3 regions of the Paenibacillus sp. Y301 genome follow, and region 1 is predicted to be linked to each of the others. Evidence: predicted binding sites of a transcription regulator. Region 1 holds the regulator's gene; each other region holds the start of a gene.
The links. Region 1 encodes Rex, which represses fermentation and respiration genes when NADH is low (regulators of the CRP and FNR family bind a similar motif). Its sites were predicted from a motif close to TTGTGAAATATTTCACAA; they were not measured.
Positions count from the first base shown of each region.

Region 1 (10,782 bases):
AAATGTCTGGATGAATTGATTAGTTTACCATTGATTACACTTCAAAGGTTGAGTGAGTTATTTGGTGATGAGGATAGTGATTTAGCTTGGTATTTCGATGGTCTATGTCGTGAGAAGGAAAGTGAACCCGCACAGGACCTTGAGAGTCATACCTTTTACCGACAATTGGCTCTAGCCGTAGAAGATTGGATCGATATCTCAACACCGCGTAATGATGCAGATGATAATCCTCTGAAATCCATGGATTTCCCGCGATTCCTTGAGAATATTGAAGAACGGCTTCGAGAAATTATGCCACAATATGAGCCGCGTGAATCACAGAGCATGATGTTTGGTGAAGTGATGAATGCACTTGCGAATGATAAGCATCTTCTAATTGAAGCAGGGACGGGCACTGGGAAATCGTTAGGATACTTAATTCCTGCCATTTATCAGAGTGTGAAAAATGAGCAGAAAGTCATGGTAAGTACACACACCATTAACCTTCAGGAACAATTAAGGGAACGAGATATTCCATTACTGACTCAGGTCGTTCCCTTTCCATTTAAAGCGGCTATTTTCAAAGGGAGACAGCATTATTTGTGTTTGAGAAAATTTGAACATAAAATAAACAAGAGAGACTTCGCTAATCCTAAAGAAGATGTAATCTTAGCCGCACAGATGATTGTATGGTTAGCACAGACGGAGAACGGTGATGATGAAGAACTGAATCTTGGAGGGCGTGGCGGAGATTTCTGGGAAACCGTCTCTAGTGACTCTGATTCATGTCTTGGCCGTGCCTGCCCTTGGTTCCGTAAATGTTATTATCATCGTGCTAAGCATGAAGCGGGAATTGCTGATGTGGTTATTACGAACCACTCTAAGTTATTTACGGATGTTAAAGCTGGACATCAATTATTACCTGCTTATGAGCACTTAGTTATTGATGAAGCACATCATTTAGAAGACGTGGCAGGTAAGCATTTAGGTCTTCATATGAAATATTTCACCGTCGTCCATACACTTACAAGACTGTATAAAGATAATCGTAATGGACAATTTCCAGCGTTAATTCAACAACTTCGTTCTTCACATGATGAAAAGGCTTCGGATTGGATAACTTCAATCGATATATTGAGTGGCGAATTAATTGAAGTGAAGGAGCACTGGGACCGACTGAATGATATGTTGTTTGCTCTTCTTCCCGAGCGAAGTGATGCAGCACCTGGTGAGACTGGACAATTCGTGCTTCGATTGCAACCTACAAAGAAACCAAAGGATTGGGAACTCTTGTCTGCAATTGAGAATCAAATATACGTAACGCTTGGAGAGGTCATTCGTAAATCGGAGAGAATGTTGAACGACATTAAAGAACTAGACGATTTCAACTCAGATAGTCTGATAACGGACATAAGCGGTCTGATTAAGGATTTATCGAGTGAACGCGAAGATCTTCACATGTTCATGGCGCTTAACGATTTAGGCAATGTTTACTGGATGGAGGCTAATGGACATTTTCGTAGCAAATCTCTACAATTGTATGCCGTGCCTGTCGATGTAAGCAAGCAGTTGAAGGAAGTGTTCTTCGATAAAAAGAAGAGTATTATTCTAACTTCAGCAACGTTATCTATCGAGAAATCCTTTCAGTATATGATTGAAAATCTAGGCTTACAAGAAGCATCAGATCAAGGTCGACTTGTAACAGTTCAGCTACCTTCGCCTTTTCGATATCGTGATCAGGCATTGCTCGTGATTCCACGTGACTTTCCAAGTGTTAAGGGAAGTGTAGGAGATGCTCTTTTTGTAGAGACGCTGGTGAAGTCGTTAGCTGACACAGCTATAGCTACGCATGGACGTATGTTAGTGTTATTCACATCCTATCGCATGCTTCGTCAAGTTTATGAACCATTACGTAATGAACTGTCCTCAAGTGATATAACGATACTCGGCCAAGGTGTTGATACTGGAAGTCGAAGCAAGTTGATTCGTCGTTTTCAAGACAGTAGTGCATCGGTACTGTTAGGAACAAGTAGCTTCTGGGAAGGTGTCGATATTCCCGGTGAAGCACTGACTTGTTTGGCCATTGTTCGACTACCATTTCAGCCACCGAACCATCCTTTGGTTGAAGCAAAGAGTGAACTTCTTAAGCAACAAAAGAAAAATCCATTCATGAAACTGTCGGTTCCGCAAGCGGTCATTCGGTTCAAACAAGGATTTGGTCGGTTAGTGCGTACTGCGAATGATAGGGGGATTGTAATCGTATATGATACGCGAGTAATCGAATCATATTACGGCAAACATTTCCTGTATTCATTACCTGGTCCTAAGATGGAGCATATGCCGACCAATCAAATGGTTCCACGGATTTCAGAGTGGTTAAGTGAAAGGGATCCTTCTTGAAGAAGGATCCTAAAGAGTTAATAATTAGGGGGAGCAAGAATGAAATCTGAAAAAATTTCAGAAGCTGTTGTACGCAGATTACCTGTATATCTGCGTTATCTTTCAGATCTTCAGAGACGTGAAGTAGCCACTGTCTCTTCACAGGAGTTAGGTCAAAAACTCGATTTGAATCCTGCACAAATTCGTAAAGATCTCGCTTATTTTGGAGACTTCGGACGTAAAGGTATAGGATATGACGTGGCCTATTTGATTGAGAAGATTGGTCATATCCTGAATCTCGATCAACAAATCAATGTGGTTCTAATAGGTGCAGGTAATCTTGGTCATGCTTTATCCAATTACAATGCTTATCTAAAGGAAAATTTAAAGATTATCGCTGTTTTTGATTCGTATGCTCCCAAGGTAGGTTCCGTTATTAATACGTTAAAGGTCCAACCTATGGAGGATCTAGTGGATACCATTAAGCAACAAAATATAAGAATAGGTATTATTACGGTTCCAGAAACAGAAGCACAGCATGTTGCAGATAAGTTAATAGAAGCTGGGATTAAGGCGATTTTGAATTTTGCACCTGTTGTGTTGAAAGCTCCAGCGGATGTTCGTATTCATGCAGCTGATTTCACAACGGATATGCTTAGTCTTGCTTATTATTTGGATAATGGAAAGGAAGAATCACATGACAGTGAACAATCAAACACAGAAATGGATCATTAAGAATGGTACGTTTGCTGTTCTGAATAATGAACAATCCGTTGTAAAGGGCTATATGCTTATTGAAGATGACCTTATAACGTATATTGGCGAGGACAAACCAGCTGATTCTGATCATATCCCCGTCGTTGATGGTACGCATCTTCTATTTTTACCTGGACTTGTGAATACACACGGGCATGCGGCGATGTCATTACTAAGAGGTTATGGTGATGATTTAGCTCTCCAAGTGTGGTTGCAGGAAAAAATGTGGCCAATGGAGGAGAAGTTTACCTCAAAAGATGTTTATTGGGGATCATCGCTCTCTGTATTGGAAATGTTAAAAGGTGGAACAACTACTTTTCTAGACATGTATGATCATATGGATCAAGTCGCTAAAGTAGTGCAAGAATCGGGTATTCGTGCGGTACTAACAAGAGGTGTTATTGGGTTCTGTTCAGAAGAAATGCAACAACATAAACTTCAAGAAGCGATTGCCTTTGCAAAAGATTGGAACGGTCAAGCAGAAGGACGTATTACTACGATGATGTCCCCGCACGCGCCTTACACATGTCCTCCATCCTTTTTTGAGAAGTTTGTACAGGCAGCGCATGATCTAGATCTTCCGATGCATACACACATGTCTGAGACGCTGAGTGAAGTGGCACAGAATGTGACTGATTATGGTCTTAGACCTGTTCAACATTTAGAGAAACTCGGCATGTTCACACGTCCATCTCTTGTCGCTCATGGTGTACATTTGACAGATGAAGAAATTGACATATTAGCTGCCCATCAAGTGGGCGTGTCACATAACCCAGGAAGCAACTTGAAGTTAGCAAGTGGTATTGCACGGGTCACAGATCTATTGAAGGCAGGCGTAACTGTATCCTTAGGAACAGATGGTCCAGCGAGCAATAACAATTTAGATATGTTTGAAGAAATGCGTCTAGCAGCGCTTATTCACAAAGGTATTTCAGGAGATCCAACAGCAATTCCTGCTGCTGAAGCACTTCGAATGGGTACTAGTTATGGAGCCAAATCTCTATTTCTAGAAAACATAGGTAGATTGGCACCAGGTATGAAAGCAGACTTTATCGCATTAAATACCGATCAGGCTCATTTCCTACCACATACAGACTTCATCTCACATTCCATTTACTCTGCAAGTAGTAAAGATGTAGAGCATGTGTGGGTTAACGGCAAACAAGTTGTAAAGAATGGGGCTTGTCTTACTATGGATGAAGAGCGGATTCATCGTGAAGCTCAGTCATCTTTTGAAGGCTTATTAAACCGCTAAGATGATAGGCTATTCCTGATGAAAGGAAGTTCAGGTTGAAGAAGAACAAGAAGAGATGGATTTTACTAGGAATTGCAATCTGTGTGGTTGTATTGTTTGGACTCTATCGTTATTACATATATGTTATGAAGGACCAATGGAGCCAGGAAGACATCGCTATTACAGCAGCAAAGAAACAAACCGAATTAGTGAAAGTCACAAAAACGGACAAATCGGTGTGGGATAATGTAGTCTGGGTCATCGAAGGTAAAAATAAGGATGATCAAGCTCTTATCGTGTGGGTTCCATTCACAGATGAGTACAACGTAGACGAAACATCTGGGTCTGTGCATAGCGAATTTATAAAGGATGGATTATCTGAAAGACAGATTACTGCTATTATTCAGAGTGATCTTCCAAACATTGATGAGATTCGTTTACAGCTCGGGTTGTTTCATGGGACCCCTGTGTGGCAACTCTTTTACAAAGAGAAAGATCATTACTACTATCGATTCTATAGATTCAGTGATGGAACACAATTAGGAGAACAATATACATTACCCAATCGATAAAAATGACGATTCACCAAATAAAAGCTGACGAAATTATTCTATAAAGAATGATTCTTTCGTCAGTTTTTTTTGAATATTCACATAGAATTTTAAATATATCCATAATTTTTCGACGAAATAGTATATTCAATGTGATATACTAATTTGTGTACTAGTGGTATACGTAATTGTATATCAATTCAATTAAATCATAAGTAATTAGACATCAATGGATATTGAAGGAGGCTGTTATATGAAGTTAAGAGTAATGCCAATTGCATTGACAGTTGTTATCGCAAGTTCGCTTTTGTTTGGCGGATGGTTTGTTCATAAACAAGTTACTCTTCAGAGTCCTCTACAAAAAATAGTGACAGATTATGACGGAGTGAATAATGCTCAATTAGATATTACCCGCGATGAGGTCGTAGTGAAACTAGATATTAAACCAGGAACTCGGTTACCAGGATTAGTTCATGAATTAATGACTGAAGGCAAATCTATCGTTGGTAAACGGTCACTTCAATTGGATGTTGTTGATCACTCGACGGAAACCATCGATGATTTCTGGGATCAGGCTATGTTCCCAGTGGCAGAGGCGATGGAGAATAAACGTTATACAGAGATTGTAGATAAATTGAAGGAAATGGAAAAAAGTTCGCCCGTGAAAGTGACAACTGAAATGGATGATACGAATGTATATATTAATTTAACTGAGGGAGAAGCAAGTAAATTCATCATTTTACCTCGTGATCCAGCAGTTCTGGGGGTGTGGAGTAATGCCTAAATTGTTGAAAGAAATAGTGATAGGTTTCGTACCCGTACTTCTTGTTTTTCTTGTATTTATCGGAGTGAATATTATTCCAATACTACTCGCAGTAGGAATTGTGGCAGGAGTTCTATTGTTGTCTAATGTTAAGGGTGGACTTGCTGTAGGTGCTGCAGGTGATCGTAAGCGTAAGAAAAAAGGACCAGATAAGCTCACTTTTAATGAAATTGGAGGTCAGGAACATCCCAAAGAGGAATTGATGGAAGCCCTCAACTTTCTTATTAGACATGAAGAAATTCAGAAATTTGGGATTCGTCCTCTGAAGGGAATTCTACTTACGGGACCTCCGGGAACAGGTAAGACCTTGCTTGCAAAAGCGGCTAGTCATTATACAGACTCCGTGTTTGTTGCAGCAGCAGGAAGTGAGTTTGTCGAAATGTATGTTGGTGTGGGTGCTGGAAGAATTCGTGATTTATTCCGTGATGCACGTAATCGTGCAACCAAGGAGAATAAGACCAGTGCCGTAATATTTATTGATGAGATCGATGTTATAGGAGGTAAGCGTGAGGGTGGACAACAGCGCGAGTATGACCAGACACTTAATCAATTATTAACAGAAATGGATGGCATATATAATTCCGACACTCCAAGAATACTTCTTATCGCAGCTACCAATCGTAAGGAAATGTTGGATAGTGCTCTTCTTCGTCCAGGTCGATTCGATCGGCATATACAAGTGGACCTGCCGGATAAGAAAGGGCGTAAACATATATTGGAAATTCATGCAAAGAACAAGCCTATACATGCAGAAGCTAGTATGGATAAAATTGCTGAAGAATCTTATGGATTCTCTGGTGCTCAACTTGAGAGTGTTATGAATGAAGCTGCGATTTATATGATGAGAGAGAGTAAAGTTGAGATCGAACAACGTCATATGTCGATGGCTATTGATAAAGTTATGATGGGTGAGAAAACGGATCGAGAGTCGACTCAGGAAGAGAAAAAGAGAGTCGCTATTCATGAATTAGGACATGCGATCATGGCTGAAATCGTTCGTCCAGGAAGCGTTAGTCAAGTGGCACTTAGTCCACGTGGTCAAGCTCTTGGATATGTTCGTCATAATCCACAAGAAGAACAATACCTCTATACCAAGACATTTTTAGAAGAGCAAATTATGATTGCCCTTGGTGGAGCTGCTTCGGAAGAAATGTACTATGGAGGTCGAAGCACAGGATCTAGTAATGACTTTGAGCAGGCCCTAAATATTGTACAAACAATGATGAAGTCTGGACTCACATCTTTAGGCATTATAAGTATGGAAATGGTAACGAAAGCTGAGTTAATGAAGGAGAATAATGCCATTTTAGAACAGCTTATGGAACGTACAAAAAGTACACTGGAACAGCATCGCAATATCTTTGATCAATCCCTAAATATCTTACTTTTAGAGGAAAATCTTTCCGGCGAGCAATTTCGATGTCTATTTCGTGAAACTTCACTTTTACCAGCATAAATTATGATGCTGGTTATTTTTTTTTACTTTTGTTCCGTGCTAAGATATTATTATATGTTGGAGTGAGAATAATGTATTTTTCTAATGAAGGGTACAATATTGATTATCAGACACAGAAAGGGAGTTGGCATACCGTATGTTATTTAAGAAAATTGGTGTCATCGGCGGTGGCACGATGGGACAAGGAATCGCTGAAATGCTTGCTGCAAAGGGCATTGATGTATTATTAGTTGAGAAATCTGAAGAAAAATTAGATTATTCTTATAATATGATTGAATTGAATCTCGACAAACAGCTTGAAAAATGGGGGATCACACAAGCGGAGAAGAAGCTTATTCTTAGCAGAATCGAGAAAGTGGTTCATTTCGCTGAGCTAGGTACCTGTGATATGGTCATTGAGACTATTTCTGAAGATATTGAAGCAAAAAAACAAGTATTCGCTCAATTGGATCAAGTATGTCCTAATAATATAATTCTTGCCAGTAACACATCAACACTAAGTTTAACGGAACTTGCAAGTTCTACGATATATCCTGAACGTGTCATTGGAATGCATTTCATTCACCCGGTTGGAAAAGTAGATCTAGTTGAAATCATCCGTGGATTGAAAACCTCAGATATCACATTCTTGGAAACGAAGAAATTTGTAGAAGAAGTGGTGGATAAAAAGGGTATCATGATTTATGAATCTCCTGGATTCGTAACGTCACGATTAATCTGTTTGCTAATTAACGAAGCACTTCATACCCTTCAAGAAGGCGTTGCTTCTGCTGAAGATATCGATGATGCGATGCGTATTGGATATCAATTCCAGAATGGTCCTTTAGAAATGGCAGACCGTTTCGGACTTGATTCTGTACTTGCAGCTCTTGAAAGAATGTTCCGTGAATTTGGTGAATTGAAATATCGTCCTTCCACCATCCTTAAGAAGATGGTTCGTGCAGGGCATCTAGGTGTTAAAACAGGCGAAGGATTCTTCAAGTATGACAAGGATGGTGACCGGGTATGAAAGTATTAGTAATTAACTCAGGAAGTTCTTCTTTGAAATATCAATTGTATGATATGACAAACGAATCTGTACTGGCTAAAGGTCTTGTAGAACGAATTGGAATGGATTCCTCCATTCTGACTCATAAACCTACTGGAGGTCAGGAAATAACGGAAGTTAAAGAGATTTTGGAACATAATACGGCTATTCGTAAAGTATTATCTATGTTAACCGATCCAGAACATGGCGTAATTAAGTCCATCGATGAGATTCAAGCTGTTGGTCATCGCGTGGTTCATGGAGGCGAATCCTTTAAAGCATCTGCCCTTGTTGATGGCCCTGCGAAATCGGAGATTCGTCGTTTGTTCGACCTAGCACCACTTCACAATCCAGCAGCAATGATGGGGATTAATGCAGCAGAAATTAATATGCCAGGTATCCCTCAAGTTGTTGCATTCGATACTGCTTTCCATCAAGCTATGCCTGAGAAGGCATATTTGTATGCTATTCCTAAAGTTTTTTACAATAAGTACAAAGTTCGTCGCTATGGTGCGCACGGAACATCGCATGAATATGTTAGTCAGGTTGCAGCTGAATTCTTGGGTCAGCCTATAGAGGATTTGAAGATTATTACTTGTCATATCGGTAACGGAGGAAGTTTAACTGCCGTTGCAGGTGGTAAATCAATCGATACTTCAATGGGTATGACACCTCTAGAAGGTTTGATGATGGGAACACGCAGTGGTGACCTTGATCCTGCGATTGTACCATTTGTTATGAATAAGGAAGATTTGACTGTGAATGAAGTGAACTCCATGCTTAATAAGCATAGTGGACTTCTAGCGATATCTGGAATAAGCAGTGACATGAGAGAAATTACAGACGGTATGGCAGAAGGCGATCCGAATTGCACACTGGCATTTGAAATGTATGAATACCGTTTGCGTAAATATATTGGTTCTTATGCTGCAGCTATGAATGGTGTCGATGTGATCGTATTTACAGCTGGTATTGGTGAGAACTCTATTGTTGTTCGTGAGAAAGTATGCGAGAATTTAACTTACCTTGGCGTGGAGGTTGATGATGCACTGAATGCTATTCGTTCTGGTGAACCACGATTGATCTCGACAAATAATTCCAAAGTAAAAGTGATGGTTATTCCAACCAATGAAGAATTGGTTATTGCGCGTGATACGTATCGCATTGTTAACGAAATAGAATAGCTTTCTGTTTTAGGATCAGTTAATAAGGGAGAGATTAAGGCATGTCCACTAAAAGTGTGATTCGTGAAGTGAATCAGTATGTTGGCGAAACAGTAACGATTGGAAGCTGGATCAACAACAAACGCTCAAGCGGAAAAATTCAGTTTTTGCAATTACGTGACGGTACCGGATATATTCAAGGTGTTGTGGTGAAAAGCGAGGTTTCAGAAGAAGTATGGGACGCTGCTAAGAGCTTAACACAGGAAAGTTCCCTGTATGTCACAGGCATTATTCGTGAAGAACCACGAAGTGCTTCAGGTTACGAAATGACAGTAACAGGAATCGAAGTGATACATATCACTGAGAACTATCCCATTACGCCTAAAGAACATGGTGTAGATTTCTTGATGGATCATCGTCATTTATGGCTACGGTCCAACAAACAACGTGCAATTCTTGTTATCCGTGCAGAGATTATTCGTGCGGTTCGTGCGTTCTTTGACACCAATGGATTTACTTTGGTAGATCCGCCCATTCTTACTCCAACAACTGCAGAAGGAACAACGAACTTGTTCCACACGAAATATTTTGATGAGGATGCATACTTAACACAAAGTGGTCAGTTGTACATGGAAGCTGCTGCGATGGCTTTAGGTAAAGTGTATTCCTTCGGACCAACGTTCCGTGCTGAGAAATCCAAAACACGTCGTCATCTGATTGAATTCTGGATGATTGAGCCAGAGATGGCTTTTACAGATCATGAAGAAAGCTTACGTGTACAAGAGAACTTTATTAGTTATGTTGTACAATCTGTCCTTAAGAATTGTCGTACTGAGTTAGAAACGGTAGGTCGGGATATTTCCAAATTGGAACAAATTCATGCACCTTTCCCACGTATTACTTACGATGAGGCTATTGAATTTCTACATGGCAAAGGTTTCGATATTCCTTGGGGTGATGACTTCGGTGCTCCTCATGAGACGGCTATCGCTGAGAGCTACGACAAACCCGTATTTATTACACACTATCCTGCAGGGATCAAATCATTCTACATGAAACCTGATCCAACACGTCCTGAAGTTGTTTTGTGTGCGGATATGATTGCCCCTGAAGGTTACGGGGAGATTATCGGTGGGTCTCAACGTATTGATGACCAAGCATTGTTAGAAGAGCGTTTTAAAGAACACTCTTTATCCTTAGAGACATATCAATGGTACATGGATTTACGTAAATATGGTTCCGTTCCCCATTCTGGATTTGGTCTTGGATTGGAACGTACTGTAGCCTGGATTTGCGGTCTTGATCATGTCCGTGAGACGATTGCCTTCCCACGTACGTTATATCGTCTTTATCCTTAAGTTAAGAGGTGAAGCTCATGGATATTACAGGATGGAGAACATGGGCAGAGGGAGCT
Region 1 is NZ_JCAIUL010000001.1:523,080-533,861, forward strand. It holds gene dinG (ATP-dependent DNA helicase DinG) at 1-2,379, shown strand, start outside; gene AC1D69_RS02615 (redox-sensing transcriptional repressor Rex) at 2,419-3,093, shown strand; gene AC1D69_RS02620 (amidohydrolase) at 3,056-4,369, shown strand; gene AC1D69_RS02625 (cell wall elongation regulator TseB-like domain-containing protein) at 4,405-4,920, shown strand; gene AC1D69_RS02630 (hypothetical protein) at 5,153-5,683, shown strand; gene AC1D69_RS02635 (AAA family ATPase) at 5,676-7,178, shown strand; gene AC1D69_RS02640 (3-hydroxyacyl-CoA dehydrogenase family protein) at 7,315-8,187, shown strand; gene AC1D69_RS02645 (acetate/propionate family kinase) at 8,184-9,389, shown strand; gene asnS (asparagine--tRNA ligase) at 9,431-10,726, shown strand; gene AC1D69_RS02655 (DnaD domain-containing protein) at 10,744-10,782, shown strand, end outside.

Region 2 (10,782 bases), on a different contig from region 1:
GCCGCTGTGACACCAGAATCCATACCGTCAGTTACCATTGGTAACAACTGTTCCACTTCAGGTATTTGCGTCAAAGCATTCACAAAACGGTTATAACAAATATGCAATTCATCAATATGTCCCAATTCAAAACGTTGAACTGCTGTATAAGCGATGGATTTGATATCTGCAAACGAAGGAGTGTCAGATAGGTCTGTTAAATCTTCCGTTACAGGAAGCTCTCTACGGCGGAAATAATCACGGCCTTTTCGACCAATTACGAAAATCTCGTATTCGTCTTTAGACTGATGACGTTCAGCAATAGTAACCATTACCTTCTTCAGAATATTCGTATTATATCCACCAGCAAGACCACGATCTGAAGTTATTACCAAATAACCTGTTTTCTTCACTGGACGCTTCTCAAACATCGGATGCGTGATGTCAGTCGTAGCAGAAGCGATGCTGAACACTACCTCTTTGAGCTTATCTGAGTAAGGACGGGCTGCTGCAGCCTTCTCCTGTGCTCTTCTCAACTTAGAAGCAGCTACCATTTCCATTGCTTTAGTGATTTGTTTGGTACTCTGTACACTCTTTATCTGACGTTTAATTTCACGTAATCCTCTTGCCATATTTTCACCACCCCAAAGTTTTGACGAAGTCAAAACTAGCATCGTAAGCATTTCTTCATTTATAAAAAGTGATACCGAGCCTCACGGCCCGGTCTATGATCTACGCCGATACTGAAAATCCTCTTTTGAATATCGCAATAACGTCCTTCAAAGCATTCTCATTGTCAGCAACCAAGTCCTTCGTATCACGAATAGATTGAAGAATCTCTGCATGGTTACTTTCTACAAATGTAATGAATTCTTTTTCGAAACGACGAACATCAATAACAGGAATATCATCTAAATAACCCTTAACTGCGGTATACAAGCTTATAACTTGTTGTTCTACCTTCAGTGGTTGGTTTACGCCTTGCTTAAGGATCTCCATCAATCTTGCTCCACGATTTAGACGTGCTAATGTTGATTTGTCTAGATCAGAACCGAATTGGGAGAATGCTTGAAGTTCACGGTATTGTGCAAGGTCAAGCTTCAAACCACCTGCGACTTTTTTCATCGCTTTGATCTGTGCTGAACCCCCTACGCGTGATACGGAAATACCAACATTGATTGCCGGACGTTGACCGGAATAGAACAATTCAGATTCCAAGAAAATCTGTCCATCTGTAATTGAGATAACATTTGTTGGGATATAAGCAGATACGTCAGAAGCTTGTGTCTCAATAAACGGTAATGCCGTTAAAGATCCTCCACCTAGAGCATCGCTCAATTTAGCTGCACGTTCCAACAAACGGGAGTGAAGATAGAATACATCCCCTGGATAAGCTTCACGACCTGGCGGACGACGAAGTAGCAAGGAAAGTTCACGATATGCTGATGCCTGTTTCGTTAAGTCATCATAAATGATAAGCGCATGCTCACCTTTATACATGAAGTATTCACCCATAGCACAACCTGCATATGGTGCAATGTACAATAGTGGTGATGGATCAGAAGCAGGTGCAGTAACAATAATGGTATATTCCAAAGCGCCATGACGACGAAGTGTTTCTACTACTTGTGCAACGGTAGATTGTTTCTGACCGATAGCGACATAGATACATTTCACGCCATTACCCTTTTGGTTAATAATAGTATCAATAGCAATAGCTGTTTTACCAGTTTGACGGTCACCAATGATCAACTCACGTTGTCCACGTCCGATCGGTACCATTGCATCAATGGCTTTGATCCCCGTTTGCATTGGTTCATGTACTGATTTACGATCAATAACACCTGGTGCATTGTTCTCAACTGGACGGAATTCAGTCGCTTCGATTGGACCTCTTCCATCAACAGGTTCTCCAAGTGCATTCACGACACGTCCAAGCATTGCTTCCCCAACGGGAACCTGCATGATCTGACCTGTACGTTTAACCTGGTCACCTTCTTTAATCTCTGTGTAACGACCTAGAATAACAACACCTACGTTGCTTTCTTCAAGGTTGAGTACCAATCCGACAACACCGTTGGAGAATTCCAAAAGCTCACCGGACATAGCGTTCTCAAGTCCATGGACGCGAGCAATACCATCACTTACTTGAATGACAGTACCAACTTCAGCGACTTCTATATCGGATTTATATTGTTCTATTTGACTTTTAATAAGCGTGCTAATTTCTTCAGGTTTGATACTCAATGTTTTCACCCCTATCTACTGTGCTTGTCATTAAATGATTTTTCAAGACGCGCAAGCTTTCCGGAAATACTACCGTCATACAACGTATCACCTATAACGACCTTTAATCCTCCAAGTAGACTCTTATCGACAAGGTTATTTACACGAATCGTTTTGTGAGCAACTTGGCCAAACTCTGTGGCTACCGCTTCTATTTCACTGTCATCAAGAGGATATGTTGAATACACTAGGGCATCGGCCATACCTAGGCTCTCGCCTTTCAATTTGATGTAGCTGTCTAGAAGATCGGGGAGGATATCCGTTCTCCGCCGTTTCACAAGTAGTTCCACAGTATTCATCACAGACTGTGACAGCTTGCCTTGAAGTGCTCTATTGAATGCATTCAATTTGTCTGCATCGGATATGTTCGGTGTCGTTAAGAATCTTTCAATATCATCATTAGATTGAATAGCTTCAACGACAGCCTGCAGTTGTTGTTCAACTTCAAGCGTTACATTATCCTGTGAGGCAACTTCAAACAGTGCTTTAGCGTACCGTTTGGCGACTACCGTATCTCGGCTCATGATTTACCCCCTACCTCTTTGAGGTATTGGTCTACGAGTTGTTCTTGTGTACCATCCACACTTACTTCTTTCTGAAGTAATTTGGATGCAATTTGTACAGAAGCTGTACCTATTTCACTTCGTAATGCTTCCACAGCCTTGTTCTTTTCACTTTCAATATCGCGTACAGCCTCAGACTTAAGACGTACTACAGCATTGCTAGCTTCTTCAAGAATCTGTTCAGCTTGTTTACTACTTGTTTGTTTAGAACGTTCTACGATATCATAAGCTTCTCTACGAGCATCTTCCAACGCAACCTTCTGATCTTCAACATATTGAGTTGCTTGTTCACGAGTCTGTTTCGCATCTTCTAATTGTTTTAGAACGAGTACGCGGCGTTGCTCCATAATGTTAAATAACTTGTCAAATGCATATCTATTTAGCGCCCAATATAGAATGATAAATGAGAGAATAGATATGATAATAGTCTCCACATGAATATCCAATGAAGTCACTCCTTTCCGTTAGCACGAAGTGCGAATCGTCCAGCATAAACGCATAAGATTGATCTACGTTTACCTATGATAAATAAAGAGATTTAAGAGTAAAGTCTATATCTCTGAATATTTTGAACAAAATGAAGGCGCGGATGGCATTGGCCCTCCCCGCCAACCAAATTTTAATTCGTGAACATGATCAAGAACGCGATAACAGTAGCTGCCAACGGAATAACTTCGACGATACCAACACCGATAAACATTGTTGTTTGAAGTGCGTTACGTGCTTCTGGTTGACGAGCAATAGATTCAACTGTCTTACTTACGATCATACCATTACCAAGACCTGCACCAAGTGCCCCTAAACCAACTGCGATAGCTGCTGCTAAAAATTCCATTATAAAATATCCTCCTTAAAATCTCTTATTATTTAGTAAATATAATATCTTCTGCGTAAAGAATCCAATCATTTCTGAATCTGTTCGCTGAAGGTAGTTAATGTTCTTCGTGAATCGTTGTTTGAGCAATATATACCATCGTCAGGATCGTAAATATAAAGGCTTGTAAAGCGCCTATAAAGATACTGAATCCTTGCCATACCGCGAGAAACGGAATCCCTATATAACCAAGCTTCAGGATAACGGTAATCAGTACTTCCCCAGCAAATATATTGGCGAATAACCGGATTGCAAGTGCAATGGGTTTAGATAAATTCTCAATAATATTCAACGGTAGGAAAATAGGAAATGGTTCAATATAATGTTTCAAATAATGTTTACGATTTTTCTTAAGTCCAAGATAGTTCATTAAGATGAAAATAACGATTGCAAGTCCAGCAGTCATGTTAATATCCGCGGTCGGTGATTTCCACCAAAGAATCTCAGCATGCTCGCCATTTCCTAAACCTCTTGTAGCTTCAATAACGTATCCAAAGATTTCTTCAGGACCATGCGCTTCTGTAATAATAGAAAAAGGTAATCCTAACAAGTTCGATACAAAAATGAATAGAATCAGTGTAAGTCCCAGAGATAAATAAGGTTTTCCTTTCTTCAAGTCCATTGCACTTCCAATGAGACCTTGAACAAATTCCACTACCCATTCCATAAAATTCTGCAGCTTGGAAGGATTCTCTACCGATAAATTACGAACACAGAGCCTAGCGAACACGAATACAACAATCATAGTCACAACCAACATAAAAATGGCTGATAGATCGAGGTTCAGTCCCCCTACATGGATAATCGGATGTTCATGCATTGAAATGTATTCCCTCCTTTCGCATAATCTATTAAATGACCTTTTTCACACTCAAATATATACCTACAGGAATGGTCAAAAGCTGTGGTACGAAGAGTCCAGCTATGGTAAGTTCAAGTGAAAGATGCTCAACTTTCACTGAAAACATCACAGCTAGAATTGCGAAACAAATTCGGCTTATAAACCCTAGGCTATACGCCCTAGATCCTGGAGTTGTAACAGCATGTGCAACATTACGAACCTTAGACGATAGATGACGAGTGCTTACTAGACCTCCAGTCATGCCCAAAACCATACCTAGCGTATAAATTCTGGTCTCCGGATGAAGCGCCCAACCCATCAACAACCCTGCCATAATGATTAATGACACTTTGGTGACACCCTTCACTATAGAAGCTATATCATCCATTTTGTTCTCCAATCCACTTTTTGATCAACATGACAATATGAAACGAACCCAACACTAACCCAGAGATTGTTCCTATTGCTATCCAATATCTCGGTCCTTCCAACGCATTGACTAACCATCTTGCAGTAAAGAAACCAATGAGAATATAGGTAGAAAAAATACCTCCAGCTCCACCGATATAAAGAGCTAAATACCAAGGATTATCATTGTTTTGTGGGTTGTCCATAGCTCAATCCCAACCTATTTTACTTAATATTTGAAGAGTTTGTCAATCAAACGTTTTCATTGTATTAAAGTGTGAAAATACAAGAAAACATCTCTCGTATATTCACTAATTTCAAAGAACCGTACAGTCTAACTGTACACTATTCTATGGGTTTAAATATAACACCAATTCACTTATTTGTGAACATTCTGTGAAACTCTTCAGGACGTTCGCTTTCTAAACCGAAATGGTGAAGAATCGCATTGACAATTCTCTCTGAAGCCTTTCCATCTCCGTATGGGTTGGCGGCCCTACTCATGGAATCATATACTTCAGAATCAGTTAATAACGTTTTGGTCCGAGCGTACACCTTCTCCTCGTCCGTGCCCACCAATTCTAGTGTTCCAGCCTGAATTCCTTCAGGACGCTCTGTCGTGTCGCGAAGTACCAGTACAGGTACACCAAAGGACGGCGCTTCTTCCTGTAACCCTCCAGAATCGGTTAATATCAAATGGGTATGGGGATAAAAATTTTGTAAATCTACAACATCCAACGGATCGATAAGTTTAATCCGTGGGTGATTCCCAAGAATCTCATGCGCAGGATCCTTAACAGCGGGACTCGGATGAACTGGATACACAATGGCTACATCCTCGAATTCATCGGCTATCCGCTTAACAGCACGGAAGATATTGCGATGTGGTTCACCCTGGGATTCTCTACGGTGCGCAGTCATCAGAATAAGTCGTTTACCTGAGGCCCAATCCAATACAGGGTGATGATAATCAGGCTGTATAGTATATTGAAACACATCTGTAACGGTATTTCCTGTGATATAAATGCTTGACTTTGATTTATTTTCAGAAAGCAAATTATTTGCAGACATGTCCGTTGGAGAAAAATGTAAATCCGCAATAACCCCTGTTAATTGACGATTCATTTCCTCAGGAAATGGCGATTGCTTATTCCATGTTCTTAAACCAGCCTCGACATGACCCACTTGAATCTGTTGCATAAATGAAGCATAACTAGCAAGGAAAGTCGTTAATGTGTCTCCATGAACGAGTACAATATCAGGCTTAGCTTCCCGTAGCACAGGCTCCAGACCTGCCAACACACGAATGGAGATTTCGTTCAGTGTCTGGCTCTCCTTCATAATATCTAGATCATAATCTGGGTGTATATTAAAGACTTCCAAAACCTGATCTAACATTTGACGGTGTTGTGCTGTTACACAAACAACCGATTCAATTCTATCGGGGTGTTTCTGTAATTCCAGAATGAGCGGAGCCATCTTAATCGCTTCGGGTCGAACTCCGAAGATCGTCATCACTTTTATCTTCTTTGACATAAATGAATACCCCTCTTTTCTTACTTCGTTCCGTATAAACGGTCTCCTGCATCCCCTAGACCAGGGACAATATACCCATGTTCATCTAATCGCTCGTCCAAAGCTGCTACGTAGATGTCTACATCTGGATGTGCATCCTGAACCGCCTTAACACCTTCTGGTGCAGCAATTAGATTCATCATCTTAATCTGAGTACAACCACGTTTCTTGAGCACGTCAATAGCAGCAATAGCTGAACCACCTGTTGCAAGCATCGGATCGATAACAATTAATTCGCGTTCTGTAACATCTGTAGGTAGCTTCGTATAATATTCCACTGGCATAAGTGTTTCTGGATCGCGGAATAACCCAACGTGACCCACTTTTGCTGCAGGAAGCAGTTTCAGTACACCATCAAGCATACCTAGACCAGCTCGTAGAATAGGAACAAGTCCTAACATACGTCCAGAAATGACTTGGCTTTCTGTCGTACACACGGGTGTCTTTACTGTAACAGTCTCCAATGGGATATCTCGTGTAATTTCATATGCCATTAAAGTAGCTACTTCATCAACAAGTTCTCTGAAGTCCTTAGTATTAGTCTCTACATCCCGAATGAAAGTAAGCTTGTGTTGAATCAAAGGGTGATCACAGATCACCAATTTTCCTTTTTCCATGGTAAATCCCTCCGGTTAATTCATATGTGTTATTGTTATTAATGTTTATCAACGCTTCTGCATCGTCTTACAAACCTCGTCTATTATAGCATTCCACGAAAAGAATTTGCACCCACCTTGATTTATCTAAAGGTCAACCAGTAAAAGTATCTTATATTTACCTAACTTATATACATAGTCAACGCAGTCTTTCATTCAATTTGAGATATACGCATCATTAAGTTGGAAATTTCTACATCGAAATGATGTCTTTCTATAATATGTACAATTTCCTACTTCTACTTTTTTAGAAACAAGTTACCTTTAATTACGTTAAATTCAGTCTATAGTTTCATATCAAATGGCAAAGTTCGTTTTTTCGACAAAATTCGCACTTTAACAAAAAAAGACTGGAGAATTATCCCCAGTCTATCTCAAACTATTCATTTATTAATATTTCAAATCAGTATATAAAGGGTATTGATCTGTAAGTTCAGTCACTCGTGCAGTTGCTTGGGCAAGAATCGCTTCATCTTCTGGATTCTTTAGAGTTAGAGCAATGATCTTGCCGATCTCAACCATCGCCTTCTCATCCATGCCACGTGATGTTGCAGCTGGAGTACCCAAACGAATACCACTAGTTACGAATGGGCTCGTTGGATCAAATGGAATCGCATTTTTATTGACAGTTATACCGATTGAATCTAGTACTTTCTCTGCCAACTTACCTGTAATGTTCACACTACGAGTATCTACTAGCATCAAGTGATTATCCGTACCCCCTGATACGATGTTCAAACCTTCACTGATCAGAGTCTCAGCCAACACTTTAGCATTCTTCACAACGTTCTCTGCATAAGTCTTAAATGATGGATCCAATGCTTCCTTAAGAGCTACCGCTTTAGAAGCAATAATATGCATCAATGGCCCACCTTGTGTTCCTGGGAATACTGCTTTATCGATGGCTTGTGCCCACGGTTGTTTACAGATAATCATCCCTCCACGTGGTCCACGAAGTGTTTTGTGAGTCGTCGTCGTCACGAAATGCGCGTGAGGAACTGGGCTCGGATGAACTCCTCCAGCAACTAAGCCTGCGATATGGGCCATATCTACCATGAACAGAGCGCCTACATCATTAGCAATGGAAGCTAGTGCTTCAAAGTCAATGGTACGTGGATAAGCACTTGCACCCGCGACGATTAAACGAGGATGATGTTTAAATGCCAACTTACGCACTTCATCATAATCAATGAGGAAAGAATCCTCTTGAACACCATAAGGAACAAAGTTATACAATAGACCGGAAGCATTCACTGGACTACCATGTGTTAAATGTCCACCATGAGCAAGATTCATTCCTAATACGGTATCTCCAGGTTTAAGCGCTGCTAGATAGACTGCCATATTCGCCTGTGCCCCTGAATGTGGCTGTACATTAACATGCTCAGCACCAAACAATTCCTTCGCACGATCACGAGCGATGTCTTCTACGATATCAACACGTTCACAACCACCGTAATATCTTTTGCCTGGATATCCCTCAGCATATTTATTCGTCAAAACGGAACCCATTGCTTCCATTACTGCTTCACTCACGATATTCTCCGAAGCGATAAGTTCAATGTTGTTACGTTGGCGTTTAAGTTCTAAGTCCATAGCCTCTAATACTGCTGGGTCAAACTTGCGTAATTGTTCCATTTTCATATTCCTCCTAAAGGTTTCTTGGTCTAATTCCATAACCTGTGCTAGAATCCCCGCTACGCTGACGAATTGTTCTTCCGATCGCTGTTGCCCTCTGATTTCTTGATTATATACCGCCTATTGCGGTTGAAATCAGAGGGCAAGCATATGCTTTCGGAGTGGTTTTCCTACGGAAACCCTGTAGGCGAACGCTTCGCTTCTCCAGGACAATTCCGCCCTCTTCGCTATGATTCTTCATATACTTCTGTTCGGTAGGCATTAGTTACGGTGTAGAGACATTTCTTTCTTAAAAATTTACTCGTCACTGCGTTTTACTTTTATAATCAATCACAAATATGAGAATTACCTTGTTGAATGGAAGGTTCACCTTCCAATTGGTATCGTGCTCGCTCGCCGCCAATAAGCTTCGGACGGGTGTAGGCAGCATTCACACGGGCTTGCCCTATATACCGAATGCTAGGACGGAAGGGTACGGCTACATGCCGTAAATGCATTCCGATCAAAGTCTCGCCGATATCCATTCCAGCATGCGCTTCTATACGCTCTGCAAGGCAAGGTTCCACCATACTCCGATAAGCAGCAGAAGCCATTGAACCTCCAGCTGTAGGATACGGAACTGCGGCAACCTCTGTCAGGCGTAACTCTTCTAGAAGCGTTCGTTCAATGACTAATGATCGATTCAAGTGCTCGCAACATTGAAACACAACATGGAATCCAAATTCTTTACGGACCTCATCAATCCCAAGAAGTAACTCATCGGCAACTTCCAACGCCCCTGCCGTACCGATATGACTACCTGCTACTTCACTAGTACTTGTACCTACTACAAGAATCTTGCCCTTACTCAGCTTAGCAACCTTTACAAGTTCCCGCAGTACAAGTGCTACTTGTTCTTTGAGTGAAGCTGCGGATATCGCACTCTGATCCATGGAAGAAACCTCCTTAGTCTTGCATATACCGTTCTTCAATAAGCTTGATTTTGTTCACACGGTTTACATGACGTTCTTCTTCACTAAATTCCGTAACAAGCCATTCTTTGACGATCTCACAAGCTAAACCGGGTCCGATAACACGTTCGCCTAATGCGAGTACATTCGTATCATTATGTTCTCGAGTGGCCTTAGCGGAGAATACATCATGAACTAGAGCACAACGTATACCTGGAACCTTATTAGCTGCAATACTCATACCAATCCCTGTCCCACACACCAATATCCCACGATCCACTTTACCCATTATCACTTGTTCACATACAGGAAGCGCATAATCAGGATAGTCCACCGCATCCGTGCAATTACACCCTACATCTACAACCTCATGTCCCAATTTCTCAATGACATTTATGATGTCCTGTTTTAATCGAATACCACCGTGATCTGTACCTAATGCGATTTTCATTTAGAAAAACCTCCTAATATCTCTCTTTTATCTTGTACCATTATACTCAATATTTGGCCAAAATACGAAAAAAGAGCAGTCTACGGTAATCCGTAGAATTGCTCTTGTGCCCAGGCGACCGGCCGTATATCCCGATGCTCCATCGTGGTTTAATCCACAGCGTCGCCAGTTACATCGGAACCGATTGTTCTTCTTTTTTCATGATAAAACAATCAACGACGAAATGCAACGATCAATTAATTGTTATTATTTGATAACTTCACTAGAAATCGATCAATAGCTGTACGTATCTCCGCTGCTGCCACTTCATAATCTTCGCGGGATCCACCAAATGGATCTGATATATCAAAGCTTGGAATACGTTGCTGGATCTCAATCATTCGTTCTCTATTCTCAACGGGTTTACCTAACGCTGTGTTCATAGCCCAAACTGCATAAAGACTATCTAGCTCCGCTACATCTCGAAGTACACTCTCATCGTCTTCAGCATATTCCTTCAATGTATAGATCTTGCCCATAACTTCTGGGAAAGCCCGTAACACATGTTGTTTATGCGCTTGT
Region 2 is NZ_JCAIUL010000007.1:102,051-112,832, forward strand. It holds gene atpG (ATP synthase F1 subunit gamma) at 1-611, opposite strand, end outside; gene atpA (F0F1 ATP synthase subunit alpha) at 712-2,226, opposite strand; gene AC1D69_RS13790 (F0F1 ATP synthase subunit delta) at 2,238-2,789, opposite strand; gene atpF (F0F1 ATP synthase subunit B) at 2,786-3,274, opposite strand; gene atpE (F0F1 ATP synthase subunit C) at 3,448-3,663, opposite strand; gene atpB (F0F1 ATP synthase subunit A) at 3,761-4,522, opposite strand; gene AC1D69_RS13810 (ATP synthase subunit I) at 4,554-4,931, opposite strand; gene AC1D69_RS13815 (AtpZ/AtpI family protein) at 4,924-5,157, opposite strand; gene wecB (non-hydrolyzing UDP-N-acetylglucosamine 2-epimerase) at 5,327-6,487, opposite strand; gene upp (uracil phosphoribosyltransferase) at 6,508-7,143, opposite strand; gene glyA (serine hydroxymethyltransferase) at 7,573-8,820, opposite strand; gene AC1D69_RS13835 (TIGR01440 family protein) at 9,147-9,752, opposite strand; gene rpiB (ribose 5-phosphate isomerase B) at 9,766-10,221, opposite strand; ZMP/ZTP riboswitch at 10,323-10,404, opposite strand; gene AC1D69_RS13845 (low molecular weight protein arginine phosphatase) at 10,458-10,782, opposite strand, start outside.
Region 2: the regulator Rex is predicted to act here: its motif matches at 5,186-5,203, upstream of AC1D69_RS13815 (AtpZ/AtpI family protein).

Region 3 (10,782 bases), on a different contig from region 1:
AAATAGGCTTATATCAACGCTAAACGTTTCTTCGTCGTTAAAGGACGATGAGATCGTTTATGCTTGTGTTGATCGAGTAGTTGCTTATACTTGCTTACGTATAGGTAGCCACTTCAATACATCTTGGATTTTGGCATCCCAATATCCCCAATCATGGCTCCCGCTCTCTTCTTCATACGTTAGATCCAAATCCGTGTGGGCGCAGGCCTTTCTAAAGGTTTGGTTGTCCTCGTATAGGAAATCTTCTGTTCCACAACATTGATAGAGAAGTGGTTTAGGCCCTTCTGTTTGATTACACTGCTGAAGTAGATGAAGGATATCATTATCTGTGCCATGAATATCTTGATCACCGAATATGTGTGTATAGTTCACAAGGGGTTCTTGCCGATGGATCACATTAGCCATATCTAACGCGCCAGACAGACTAGCAGCTGCAGCATATTGATCGGGACGGCGAAGTGCTAACTTCATTGCTCCGTATCCACCCATAGATAATCCAGCTACATAATTATCTTCTCTTGCATCGGATAACGGGAAGAAAGACCTTGCTAGTTGAGGTAGCTCCTCATTTAGAAAGGTCCAATAGCGATTTCCTTGAGCCATATCTGTATAGAAGCTCAGATGAACTTGAGGCATAACCACAGCAAGTCCAATCTCAGCCACATATCGCTCAATAGAAGTGCGGCGCAGCCAGATTGAATCATCATCGGAGAGTCCGTGTAACAAATACAATGTTGGATGTTTATCTCCTAATATATTGTTGCTCATGCCAATCTGCGTTCTCGTTTGTTGTGGCAGAATAACCGTCATAGAAGTGCTTAAACCAAGGACCTCAGAGTAAAAGTTACATCGAAATAATGCCATGACGACAACCCCTCACCTATTATTTACTAGCCTACTATGATTATAGTAGAAATGAGTCTCTACGAGCCAATTTTGATGTGAAATATAGCTTATAAAGGTTTGACTTGAACCTAGTAAGTTACTATAATTGTTATAGTTAAATAGATTTTTTATGGTAAAATGTGAGATGTTTGGTTGACAATCTAATGTGTGAGAAGGAAGGGGTCAGAAGAGGTTCATGAAACCGAAGAAAAATGCCAATGCAATGGCCATACGTAAGGCCGAGAAAGAACGTCAAAGAAAGCTTACGCAAAAAATTATGTGGATTACGGGAGCCTGTATTGTCATCCTTGCGATTGTTCTCTTAGTCATACAATCGAATTCGGATGATAGTTCGAAAGACAACACGGTTTCATTTGCATATGATAATCTACCGATCGTTGGGGATCCAGATGCGCCTGTCAAAATAGTAGAGTTTGGCGATTATAAATGTCCATCCTGTCAATATTTTAGTCAGAACTTCAAGCCTCAGTTAGTGAAGGATTTCGTAGATAAAGGCCTCGTATCTTTTTATTATATGAACTACCTAGTTATAGATCCAGATAAGGATTCCAACACAGCTGCATTGGCAGCACAGTCGGTATACCATCAGAATAATGAAGAGTTCTGGAAGTATTATCATGCTCTGTATGATAACCAGAAGGATGAGAATACAGAGTGGGCTACACCAGAATATCTTGTGGAACTCGCTCGCCAAGAGAAGATTGCTGTTGACTATGATAAGTTAGCTGAAGATATTAAGAAGAAGACGTATCAGAAGGAAGTAGACGAGCACCAGAATATTGCGGATGATAATAACGTGCGTAGTACACCTTCGTTCTTTATTAATGGTAAGCAATTTATACCTAATCCGAATGGCTATAACTATGATGACCTTGCAAAGGCAATCAATGAGGAAATAACAGTACAAAGTGCGGGGCAAGAGGAGAAATAACCATGAAAAGTAAAGGGTTCTTCAGAACGTATTCCCTATATTTAGCTTGGGTTGTATCTATTGTTGCAACGTGTGGTAGCTTATATTTAAGTGAAGTCATGTTATTTGAGCCTTGTAGACTTTGCTGGTTCCAGAGAATATTTATGTACCCTCAGGTGATTCTATTGGGGATAGCTAGTTATAAAGATGATCGAAACATCATCTCCTACGTACTTCCTTTGAGTATCCTTGGTGGATGTATATCGATATATCATTACTTGGAGCAGATGGTTCCTTCATTTGCCAAGGTTGCACCATGTTCTGTGGGAATACCTTGTAATGTAGATTATCTAGATTGGTTCGGATTCATTACGATTCCCTTACTTGCACTTATTGCTTTCGTGATGATCATTACGTTGCTATTGGTCGGTAGAGTCAAGGAAGAGGATGAAGAGATCGATCTAGAAGAAGAACATATTCAAGAAGAGATGTAAGCAGATACGAGAGATGTGAAAGATGGATAGAGGTTTCGGGGTACATCCCGATTCTCTATCCTTTTTTTGTTCTCATATGAAGGGATATATATATTTCGGTTTGAAAAAGGTCATTCTAGTGGTAGAGTGTTGATATTCAAGGAAAAACAGGGAGTTGTGTAACATGTACATATGCGACGGGAACATTCCGAAGCTTGAAAGTGAACGAATTCTGCTTCGCAGGATGGAAGTTGAGGATGCCTTATTGTTGTTTGAATGTTGGTCGAGAGATGAGGTTCGTGAATACTCAGGGATTCCCGAACTTGAGAATGTATCTAGCGCGGTGGAGATGATTCAATTTCTGAACGTCTTGTCGAAGACAGAAGATGGGTTGAGATGGGGCATTGTGAACAAAGCAAGCGGTGAATGGATGGGAAGTTGTGGCTTCAATATGTGGCAACTGGAAGGGGCATTTCGTGGGGAAATCGGGTGTGAGCTGTCTAGCCTTTACTGGGGACATGGGTACATGCGTGAAGCTATAGGTTTGTTATTAGAATTTGGATTTGAAGTGATGGGGCTCCATCGTATAGAGGCTTTAGTAGATCCTAGAAATGAACGGGCAAGTCAACTTTTCTTATCTCAATGTTTCCAGCGGGAGGGACGCCTTCGGGATTATCGACATACGGAAGAAGGATTTCAAGATGTCTACATTTATTCATTACTGTATAGCGAGTGGCTACATAAGCATAAATAAGGGGACGTCGCGACGATTACTTCCGTACATTCATGGTTGTTGTGGATGATTCAACTCGATCCTCTTCTTGCGGTTATGATTATGTTGGAGGCTCAAGCGATGAGCTATAGTGCTGTTTCAAACTAAGATATAAATGATGTATAAGTCCACTAAAGACAAGTAACCATGCAGCCATTGCGATAAACACCATGAATCGGGGGATAGCTAGAAGAAAGGAAACTTCTAAGGCTTTCGATAACTGATAAGTGCTCGTAGTATACATGGCAAGTGGAAATGCCATCCCCCAAAATTGAGGGTCATAGGTTAATGGATAGCGGTGATATAGATGACGCCAGATCATAAGGATAAATAGCAAAGGAATCCACCATGTTCCTGTAACCCAAAAGAATAAAGTAAATCCTTTTAAAAATGGCGTAATCAGTATGAGGAGAGGCGAATGCTGTGAATGAAGGATTAAAGTAGAGCCAGCCAACGTAGTAATCGCAACAGCACCCATATTGATCCAATAAGGAGGAGTAAGCGCAGCGAATTTCAGTTCCACAAAAGTGAATCTGTAAAAGATGAGTGCAATGATGTTCAGATACAGCATACATCCCAGCAAGTACATACATAGCGTAAAGAATAAGATGATTTCTCTTTCATTTACTGCATAGGGAGAGAGCAAGGTACCTAATACAGATATGGATTGTGTTGAGACTGCTGCAATTAACCAAGCCCCGTTAATCCCCTCTGCTAAAGTAGGTTTATTCTTTCGAATGGTGACCGCAAAGAAAAATGTGTACATGATCAATACCCATAATGAAATACCTAGAAACCATAAAAAAAAGGCGACGGAATAATTATTATTGACGATAATAAGTTGACATCCTAAGACACAGGACCCAGCAATGATCGTGAAGAATCCGGGACCAGCAATGTGGCTGGTCAAATCCTCCTTTATTCTGGGAAAGTATAAGAATATACGAATGAGTGTTAATAACCATAATGTTGCGTAGGCCACGATATTGAAATACAACAAACCCTTGGAAATCGGGGTCATTCCGAGTAGAAATGTTGCGATAGACAAAGCTCCTGTAGCCATAATCACTGAGAAATAGCCCGGAAATAGATTGGCTGCTTTTTGTTGGATGAAGCTAACCATTCGACCAACTCCAATTTATTATTTTTCGATTTTGACTTTACTGCGCATTAGCGCTGCTAATTAAATTCTTTCTTTTTAATTATAGAGTAGAGGTTAGTGCGTCTTAGTGAGGACAGTCACAGGGTTAAATTGTACAAATTGGATCGGTCCTATTCGAATTCTACACATTTGTTGCATAACTCTGTGATTATTATTAATCTGTTGATCAGAGCATTAAGATCGTGATTGGTATCACAATCATTAGCGGAAATGCATGATAAATTGATTACCGAAGTAAGGATTGACGTTGGGCGGCGATTGCCGACGGAAAAGTCAGATGGAATTCGGAAATCGGTACAGTACAGGAGGTACGTATAAATATGAAGCATATCGCTATAACTTCTTCAACAGTGTCACGAGAGATTGATTTTATGGAAAGTTCATTCAGCGAATTAATTGATCATATCGTGAATGTGCATCATGGTTATTTGTACAGAACGCTACCTGAGATCGAACAATATCTGTATGAAATTGAGAATGTCGATGGAACGCGTCATCAGGAACTGACCAAGGTTCGCATGTTATTCACAGAGATGCATAAGGAACTGATGAGTCATCTGCCGAAGGAAGAACTGGATATGTTCCCAGCGATTAAGAGATTTGAGCAAGAACAATCGGGTCTCATATTTCAGAAATGCAGACGTATGATCGAGAAGCTTGAAGATGAGCATGAATCGTGTGAGTCCATCCTTAAACAAATTCGGGAAATAACCGGGGATTATACACTGCCCGAAGAAGCATCGGCCACCCATAAATTGACTTACCAAAGACTGCAGGAGTTAGAGTTGGATCTGTTTCAACATATACATTTAGAGAATAATGTTTTGTTTCCGCGCGTGATGAATACTTCTGTGTAACAGAAGGTGAGGAATTAAAGCGCAAACGGTAGTCCCATAAGCTTGGGGCTACCGTTTTCTTTATATTATAAGCGAGTAAAGGTTTCACTTAATACTCTATCCCCTATATTTCCACCAAAAGGGGTGCCATTCTTAAAAAGAACGGCACCCGTTTCTACTTGTTTGCTATGCAGTTAGTGTTCTCCGCCACAACCGCAGCTTCCCCCACAACCGCAACCACCTGCTTGCATTTCACTAGTCTCTGGTATTTTGTTGAGTTCAATGGCTGTAGTGAAATACTTGCTAATTGAATTGTGAAGTTGGTTGAATTCTTTCTGTGCATATAGAAATCTACGTATGACATCATTATTGTATAAGGCACGTTCCTCCTGTTCGTAGTCGTTGATCTCCGCCTCTGTTCGTACTAATCCTTGAGCATCCTTTTGCTGAAGGGTACGATGGTTCTCCAAGAATCGCTCATATTGCTCAATCGCGCTCTCGTCTTCTGTGAATTGGTCGATCATTTGTCGCAATTCCTTATATTCGTCTTGTTGCAGTAACGCTGAGCAAAGCTCCGCCATTTTCTCCAAGACTGCATTTGTATTCATTTTAACGATCATGGACTTGCCCCCCTTATTATCTTCCTCATTTACTCTACAACGAGTTGTACGACACCCATGTGACTGCTCTCACAAATGGAGTATTTTTGGGGTGGATGAGTGGGACGCTCTGATTCAGAAGTGGATACATCTTAGGGATCTGGAACCCCTTCGCATTTTAGTCGTTAGGATTTCAACAAATAGTCGATGCATTCATGTTAGATTTACTGTAAAATACTAGAGGCATATCTTTCATTGAACAGTAGAAAGGAATTAAATGTTGTGAATTCAATACAAGGTAAACAAAGAAATTTCATTATGGCGGGTATTCTACTATCCACCTTCTTATCAGCAATTGAGGGCACGGTTACTGGACCTGCGGGTCCGGCCATAGTAAGTCATTTTGGTGGGATGCAACTGATGAGCTGGATATTTACCGCCTACCTTCTAACGATGGCAGTCACCACGCCTATTTTTGGAAAAATTAGCGATATCTATGGTCGCAAACCGGTATTTATAGCCGGATCGCTAATCTTCGTCATTGGATCGTTGCTGTGTGGATTCTCCCAGAGTATGGAGCAACTCATCATCTTTCGTGCAATTCAGGGGATTGGCGCAGGGGCAATTGTTCCGGTATCCTTTACGATTATTGGTGATATCTATCCTATTGAACAACGTGCTAAGGCTCAAGCGTTAGTTAGCTCGATTTGGGGTATTTCTTCCTTAGTTGGGCCATTAATCGGAGGTTATCTTGTTGATTATTGGAGCTGGCGCTGGATATTTGGATTTAATGTGCCATTCGGTATTTTATCGATCCTCCTTATACTACGGTATCTTCCCAAACATAATGTAAGTCGCAAAGCTAAGGTTGATATTGCAGGTGCGGTTACATTTACGATTGGTGTTACGGCATTATTGTTCTCACTAGCTACAGGAGGGCAATACTTCGCATGGAATTCACCATTATTAATTGGATGTATGGTGATTGCAGTTATTTTTTTAATTCTGTTCTTTATTGTAGAGAACAAAGCAGAGGAGCCAATGCTCTCACTGAAGCTCTTTCGAATTCGCGATATTGCCGTATCGTCTATTGCAAATTTGCTCATTGGCGCGCTCTTAATTGGACTTACAACGTATACTCCTCTGTGGATTCAGGGTGTCTTGGGCAAGAATGCCACCTTCTCGGGTCTAGCCATGGCTCCTATGTCCATCGGTTGGATTATAGGGTCTATTATTGGTGGGAAAATGTTAATTACAGCAGGCTCGCGTAAGACAACTGTGATTGGCATGTTAGGTATCGTGATCGGTGCTCTAGGCATGGCATTCATGACTGGAGAGACACAGAGTGTGATCTTGTTGAGTCTTACATTTATCTATGGAGTGGGATTCGGATTTACTTCCACGGTATTCACACTTATTGCACAGTCTTCTGTGGGTTATCATCTGAGAGGTTCCTCTACAGCGCTCAACACGTTTATTCGTTCGCTTGGGCAGACAGTGGGTGTAGCTGCTTTTGGTTCATGGATCAATTTGAGAATGGCAAACTTAATACAAGATACACCGGGTGCAGAGAACCTGGACCAATCAGATATTAATAAGTTACTCACGCCTGAAGGTAATCAGGGCATATCAGAGTCTGTGTGGCTCAGTATGCGCAGCGTGATGGAGGGAAGTTTGCATTCGCTCTTTATCGTTATGGCCATCGTTGCAATCATCAGCATGTTGGTAGTGACTAGGTTTAGAAATAAAGTTCCTTCCGAAGAAGGAGAGTCGTTGACTCCAGAACAATCATAACTTATGTAGTAACATAACGAAGAACCTGAGGGAAGTTTTCCCTCAGGTTCTTTTGTTCAAATATAAGAAAGTCGATCTATTCTTGTTTTACTGTATAAGTTGGAACCTCTTTACGTATTTGCTATTTCCGCATAGAAGGAGAAAGTCTCTCCGCTTGAATTCCCATTTTCTTGAGCAGTAAGATCATTTGGCATTTCTCTTCGGCATTTAGTCCACTGAGTGCTCGATGAATTCGTTCTGAGAATTTGGGATACAAATCGTTCATAAGCTGCTCGCCTTCAGCAGTCAGCTCGGCAAAAATAACACGACGGTCCGTAGGGCAAGGCTTGCGACGGAGGTAACCACGCTCCTCCAATTTATCTATAACATAGGTGACATTTCCACTCTGTAGTAACAACTTAGCGCCAATCTGCTGAATGGGTTGTGCTCCTTTATAATAGAGAACTTCCATCACAGCAAACGCTGTTGGGTTGAAGCCTTCGATCTTACTTCCCATTACGGCATGCTCATTCACACTCTTGAACGATTTGGCAAACACACGGTACAAGTGTAGAGAGATTTGAGTATCTACTTCTTGAATTTGAATCAAGCTTCTCACCGCCTTTACATTCATAAATGGCTTAATTTGATGACTATATTTATATACTAAGCGAAGTGTTATCATGATGGACATGTGATTTGTCACAATCACAACACTTTTTAATATTTAAAAATAAAGCAATTATCGCTCTACAGTCTCACATAAGATCATTCTTGCGTATAAGTCTTATTTCATCCTGTAGACCGATGGTGAGCAAGACCACATCCCTTATCGTATAGATATAGATTTATACCTTAGAGGAGTGGAAGAATTGAATCAATCCAATCGTGTTAATATGACCACTAGAATGCCCTTACTAGGCAATCGCTCATTTGTAGTACTGATTACTGCACAGATTATTTCTAATTTAGGAGATTGGTTACATATCCTAGCAATCTTCACTTTGGTGGGTTTTAAATGGAATGCAACTCCGTGGGAGATCACTATTTTCTCGCTTTGCGTGGCTATTCCTATGATGATTGGTGGTCCTATAGTAGGTGGCGCATTAGTAACGGCTTATGGCGCAGCCTTCATTGTCTCCGGTTCTTTGATGTTCATATTGGGACTAGGTGTACTGTTCGTTAGATTCTGGATAGAAAAGAAGGATACCGACATTGCCCAATCGAAAGGGTTAACAGAGATGGCCTCTTAATAATATATTGAAGCTTTTCGTTACTTCGAAACGTTAAGCAATGTTGAAGGGGTGTACAAAAGTTTCTTCTATATAAGAGGGGAAAGATTGTGGGGGAGATATGTATGGATATGTTTAGCGAACCGGGACTGAATACAGTGCTAGAGGTTAGTATTAAGCGGGCAGGATACGACGAGGGTGAATCTTGTATTTCAAATATCTCCTTTCAGGTAAAGCAAGGTGAATTATTAGGACTTATTGGACCGAATGGAGCGGGTAAGAGTACTACAATCAAATCAATTCTCGGGCTTCTGAAGCATGTGCAAGCAGAGGTGTCTATTGGAGGCGGTACGGGTAAATATGCATATATTCCAGAGCAACCTATATTTTATGAGGACTTAACATTATGGGAACACTTGGATCTTGCTGCAGCGGCCTATGAAATAGAGTATGAAACTTTTGTCCACCATGCAGAGGAACTACTTACGCGTTTCGGTATGACTCAGTCGAGGAATCTATTGCCTGCAGGCTTCTCTAAAGGAATGAAACAAAAGATGATGTTGATGATTGGGTTTCTAGCATGCCCTGATATATATATTGTAGATGAGCCTTTTATCGGACTGGATCCTCGTGCAACGATAGATTTCCTGGGGTTATTGGAGGAGGAGCGCCGTCGAGGTGCAGGCGTATTGATGTCCACGCATGTACTAGATACGGCAGAGAAAATATGCGATGCATTTATCATGATCTCGGAAGGTAAAGTAGTTGCACAAGGGACGTTGGGGGATATTCGGAGAATTGCAGAGCAACCAGCAGAAGCATCGTTATTTGAGTGTTTCGATAGGTTGATGTAATGGAAGGGAATAGGATGAAGTCGAGAGGAACCTATCAATTTACAGGACCCAGCAATCTATTTTGGCGTCGGTTGAAGGAACATGCTCGAAACCAGATGACTGTTTTTCGATCCATTTCGGATTGGTCTGTATGGCTCTATGTTCTAATTCCAGGGGTCTTATTATCTGGTCGATTGTATTATGGTTTATGGGTGGAGGGGCTACCAAGCTGGAGTGAAGCTCTGCCAGGGTCGATATTTCCATCTCTCATGGTACTTTTGATGTACAGAGCGAGTATACTTCTCTTCGTGCAAGAGGGTGATGTACTGTTCATTCGGAGGGCCCATCGTTTTATGTCCGGAATCATGCTTCGCGGCGCAATATATAGTATGACGATGATTATAATCACGAGTACTGTAGTATTTGTTATTTTATTGCCATTCCTAGTACAACGGTTAGACTTAAATGCTGTTGAAGCGTTAAGTTACTTGATTTTTTCAATAACCGCGAGTTGGATCGTTGCTTGGAGTCGCCATATGATAAGTGTGAATTACGTAGGATGGAGACGGCAACTCTTTCTAATTCCTACGATTGGAGTTCTCTGTTCTTTATACGCACAGGTTACTTTCATATGGATGGAGGAGCCGCAGAAATTGCTCCTCATCTCTTTCGTATTGTTGTGTATTGTCTTTCTGTTCATTAGCGTCCGATTGAAGATGCAGGGTACGTTCATGAATGATGTACAAGAGGATAGTAAACTGCGCGTAAGGCTAACTGGCCTGATGTTAAGTCAAGCGATCGATAAACCTCGTGCAACGCGGACCAAAACATGGCTTTTCAGAAACTCACCATATCTGTACCGTTCACGCTCAGCGGAAAGACGCTTGGCAGGTGCGGCTGTAAAAGCCTCATTTCGCAACCCACAAGATCTGAAGCTATATGTACAATTTACCGGTGTATGTGTACTAGCTATGATTTGGCCACCTATCATAATCAAATGTATACTGCTGTTGGCTACATATATATTATTTACCTATTGGCATTATCTATATTGGGTACGTTTTGTCAATGATGAATGGATTGCACTCCTTCCATGGTCGCTAGATCTGACGGCACAAGCACGTACGATAGCCATTCGAACGCTGCTTCTACCTTTTACAGTGGTTATATCGTTGACCTTTTCTTTATCTTGGTTGGGTATGGGTTGGGGCTGGCTACTTGTGGTCCCGTTAGTGTTTACCTTGTATGGGTTTACTAGTTACATTTTGGCGCTGTTGACCTTATCT
Region 3 is NZ_JCAIUL010000004.1:307,677-318,458, forward strand. It holds gene AC1D69_RS09905 (alpha/beta hydrolase) at 85-864, opposite strand; gene AC1D69_RS09910 (DsbA family protein) at 1,082-1,837, shown strand; gene AC1D69_RS09915 (disulfide oxidoreductase) at 1,840-2,310, shown strand; gene AC1D69_RS09920 (GNAT family N-acetyltransferase) at 2,474-3,043, shown strand; gene AC1D69_RS09925 (tellurite resistance/C4-dicarboxylate transporter family protein) at 3,123-4,184, opposite strand; gene AC1D69_RS09930 (hemerythrin domain-containing protein) at 4,544-5,080, shown strand; gene AC1D69_RS09935 (YlbF family regulator) at 5,254-5,679, opposite strand; gene AC1D69_RS09940 (MDR family MFS transporter) at 5,977-7,452, shown strand; gene AC1D69_RS09945 (MarR family winged helix-turn-helix transcriptional regulator) at 7,574-8,041, opposite strand; gene AC1D69_RS09950 (hypothetical protein) at 8,304-8,684, shown strand; gene AC1D69_RS09955 (ABC transporter ATP-binding protein) at 8,789-9,517, shown strand; gene AC1D69_RS09960 (ABC transporter permease) at 9,532-10,782, shown strand, end outside.
Region 3: the regulator Rex is predicted to act here: its motif matches at 4,404-4,421, upstream of AC1D69_RS09930 (hemerythrin domain-containing protein).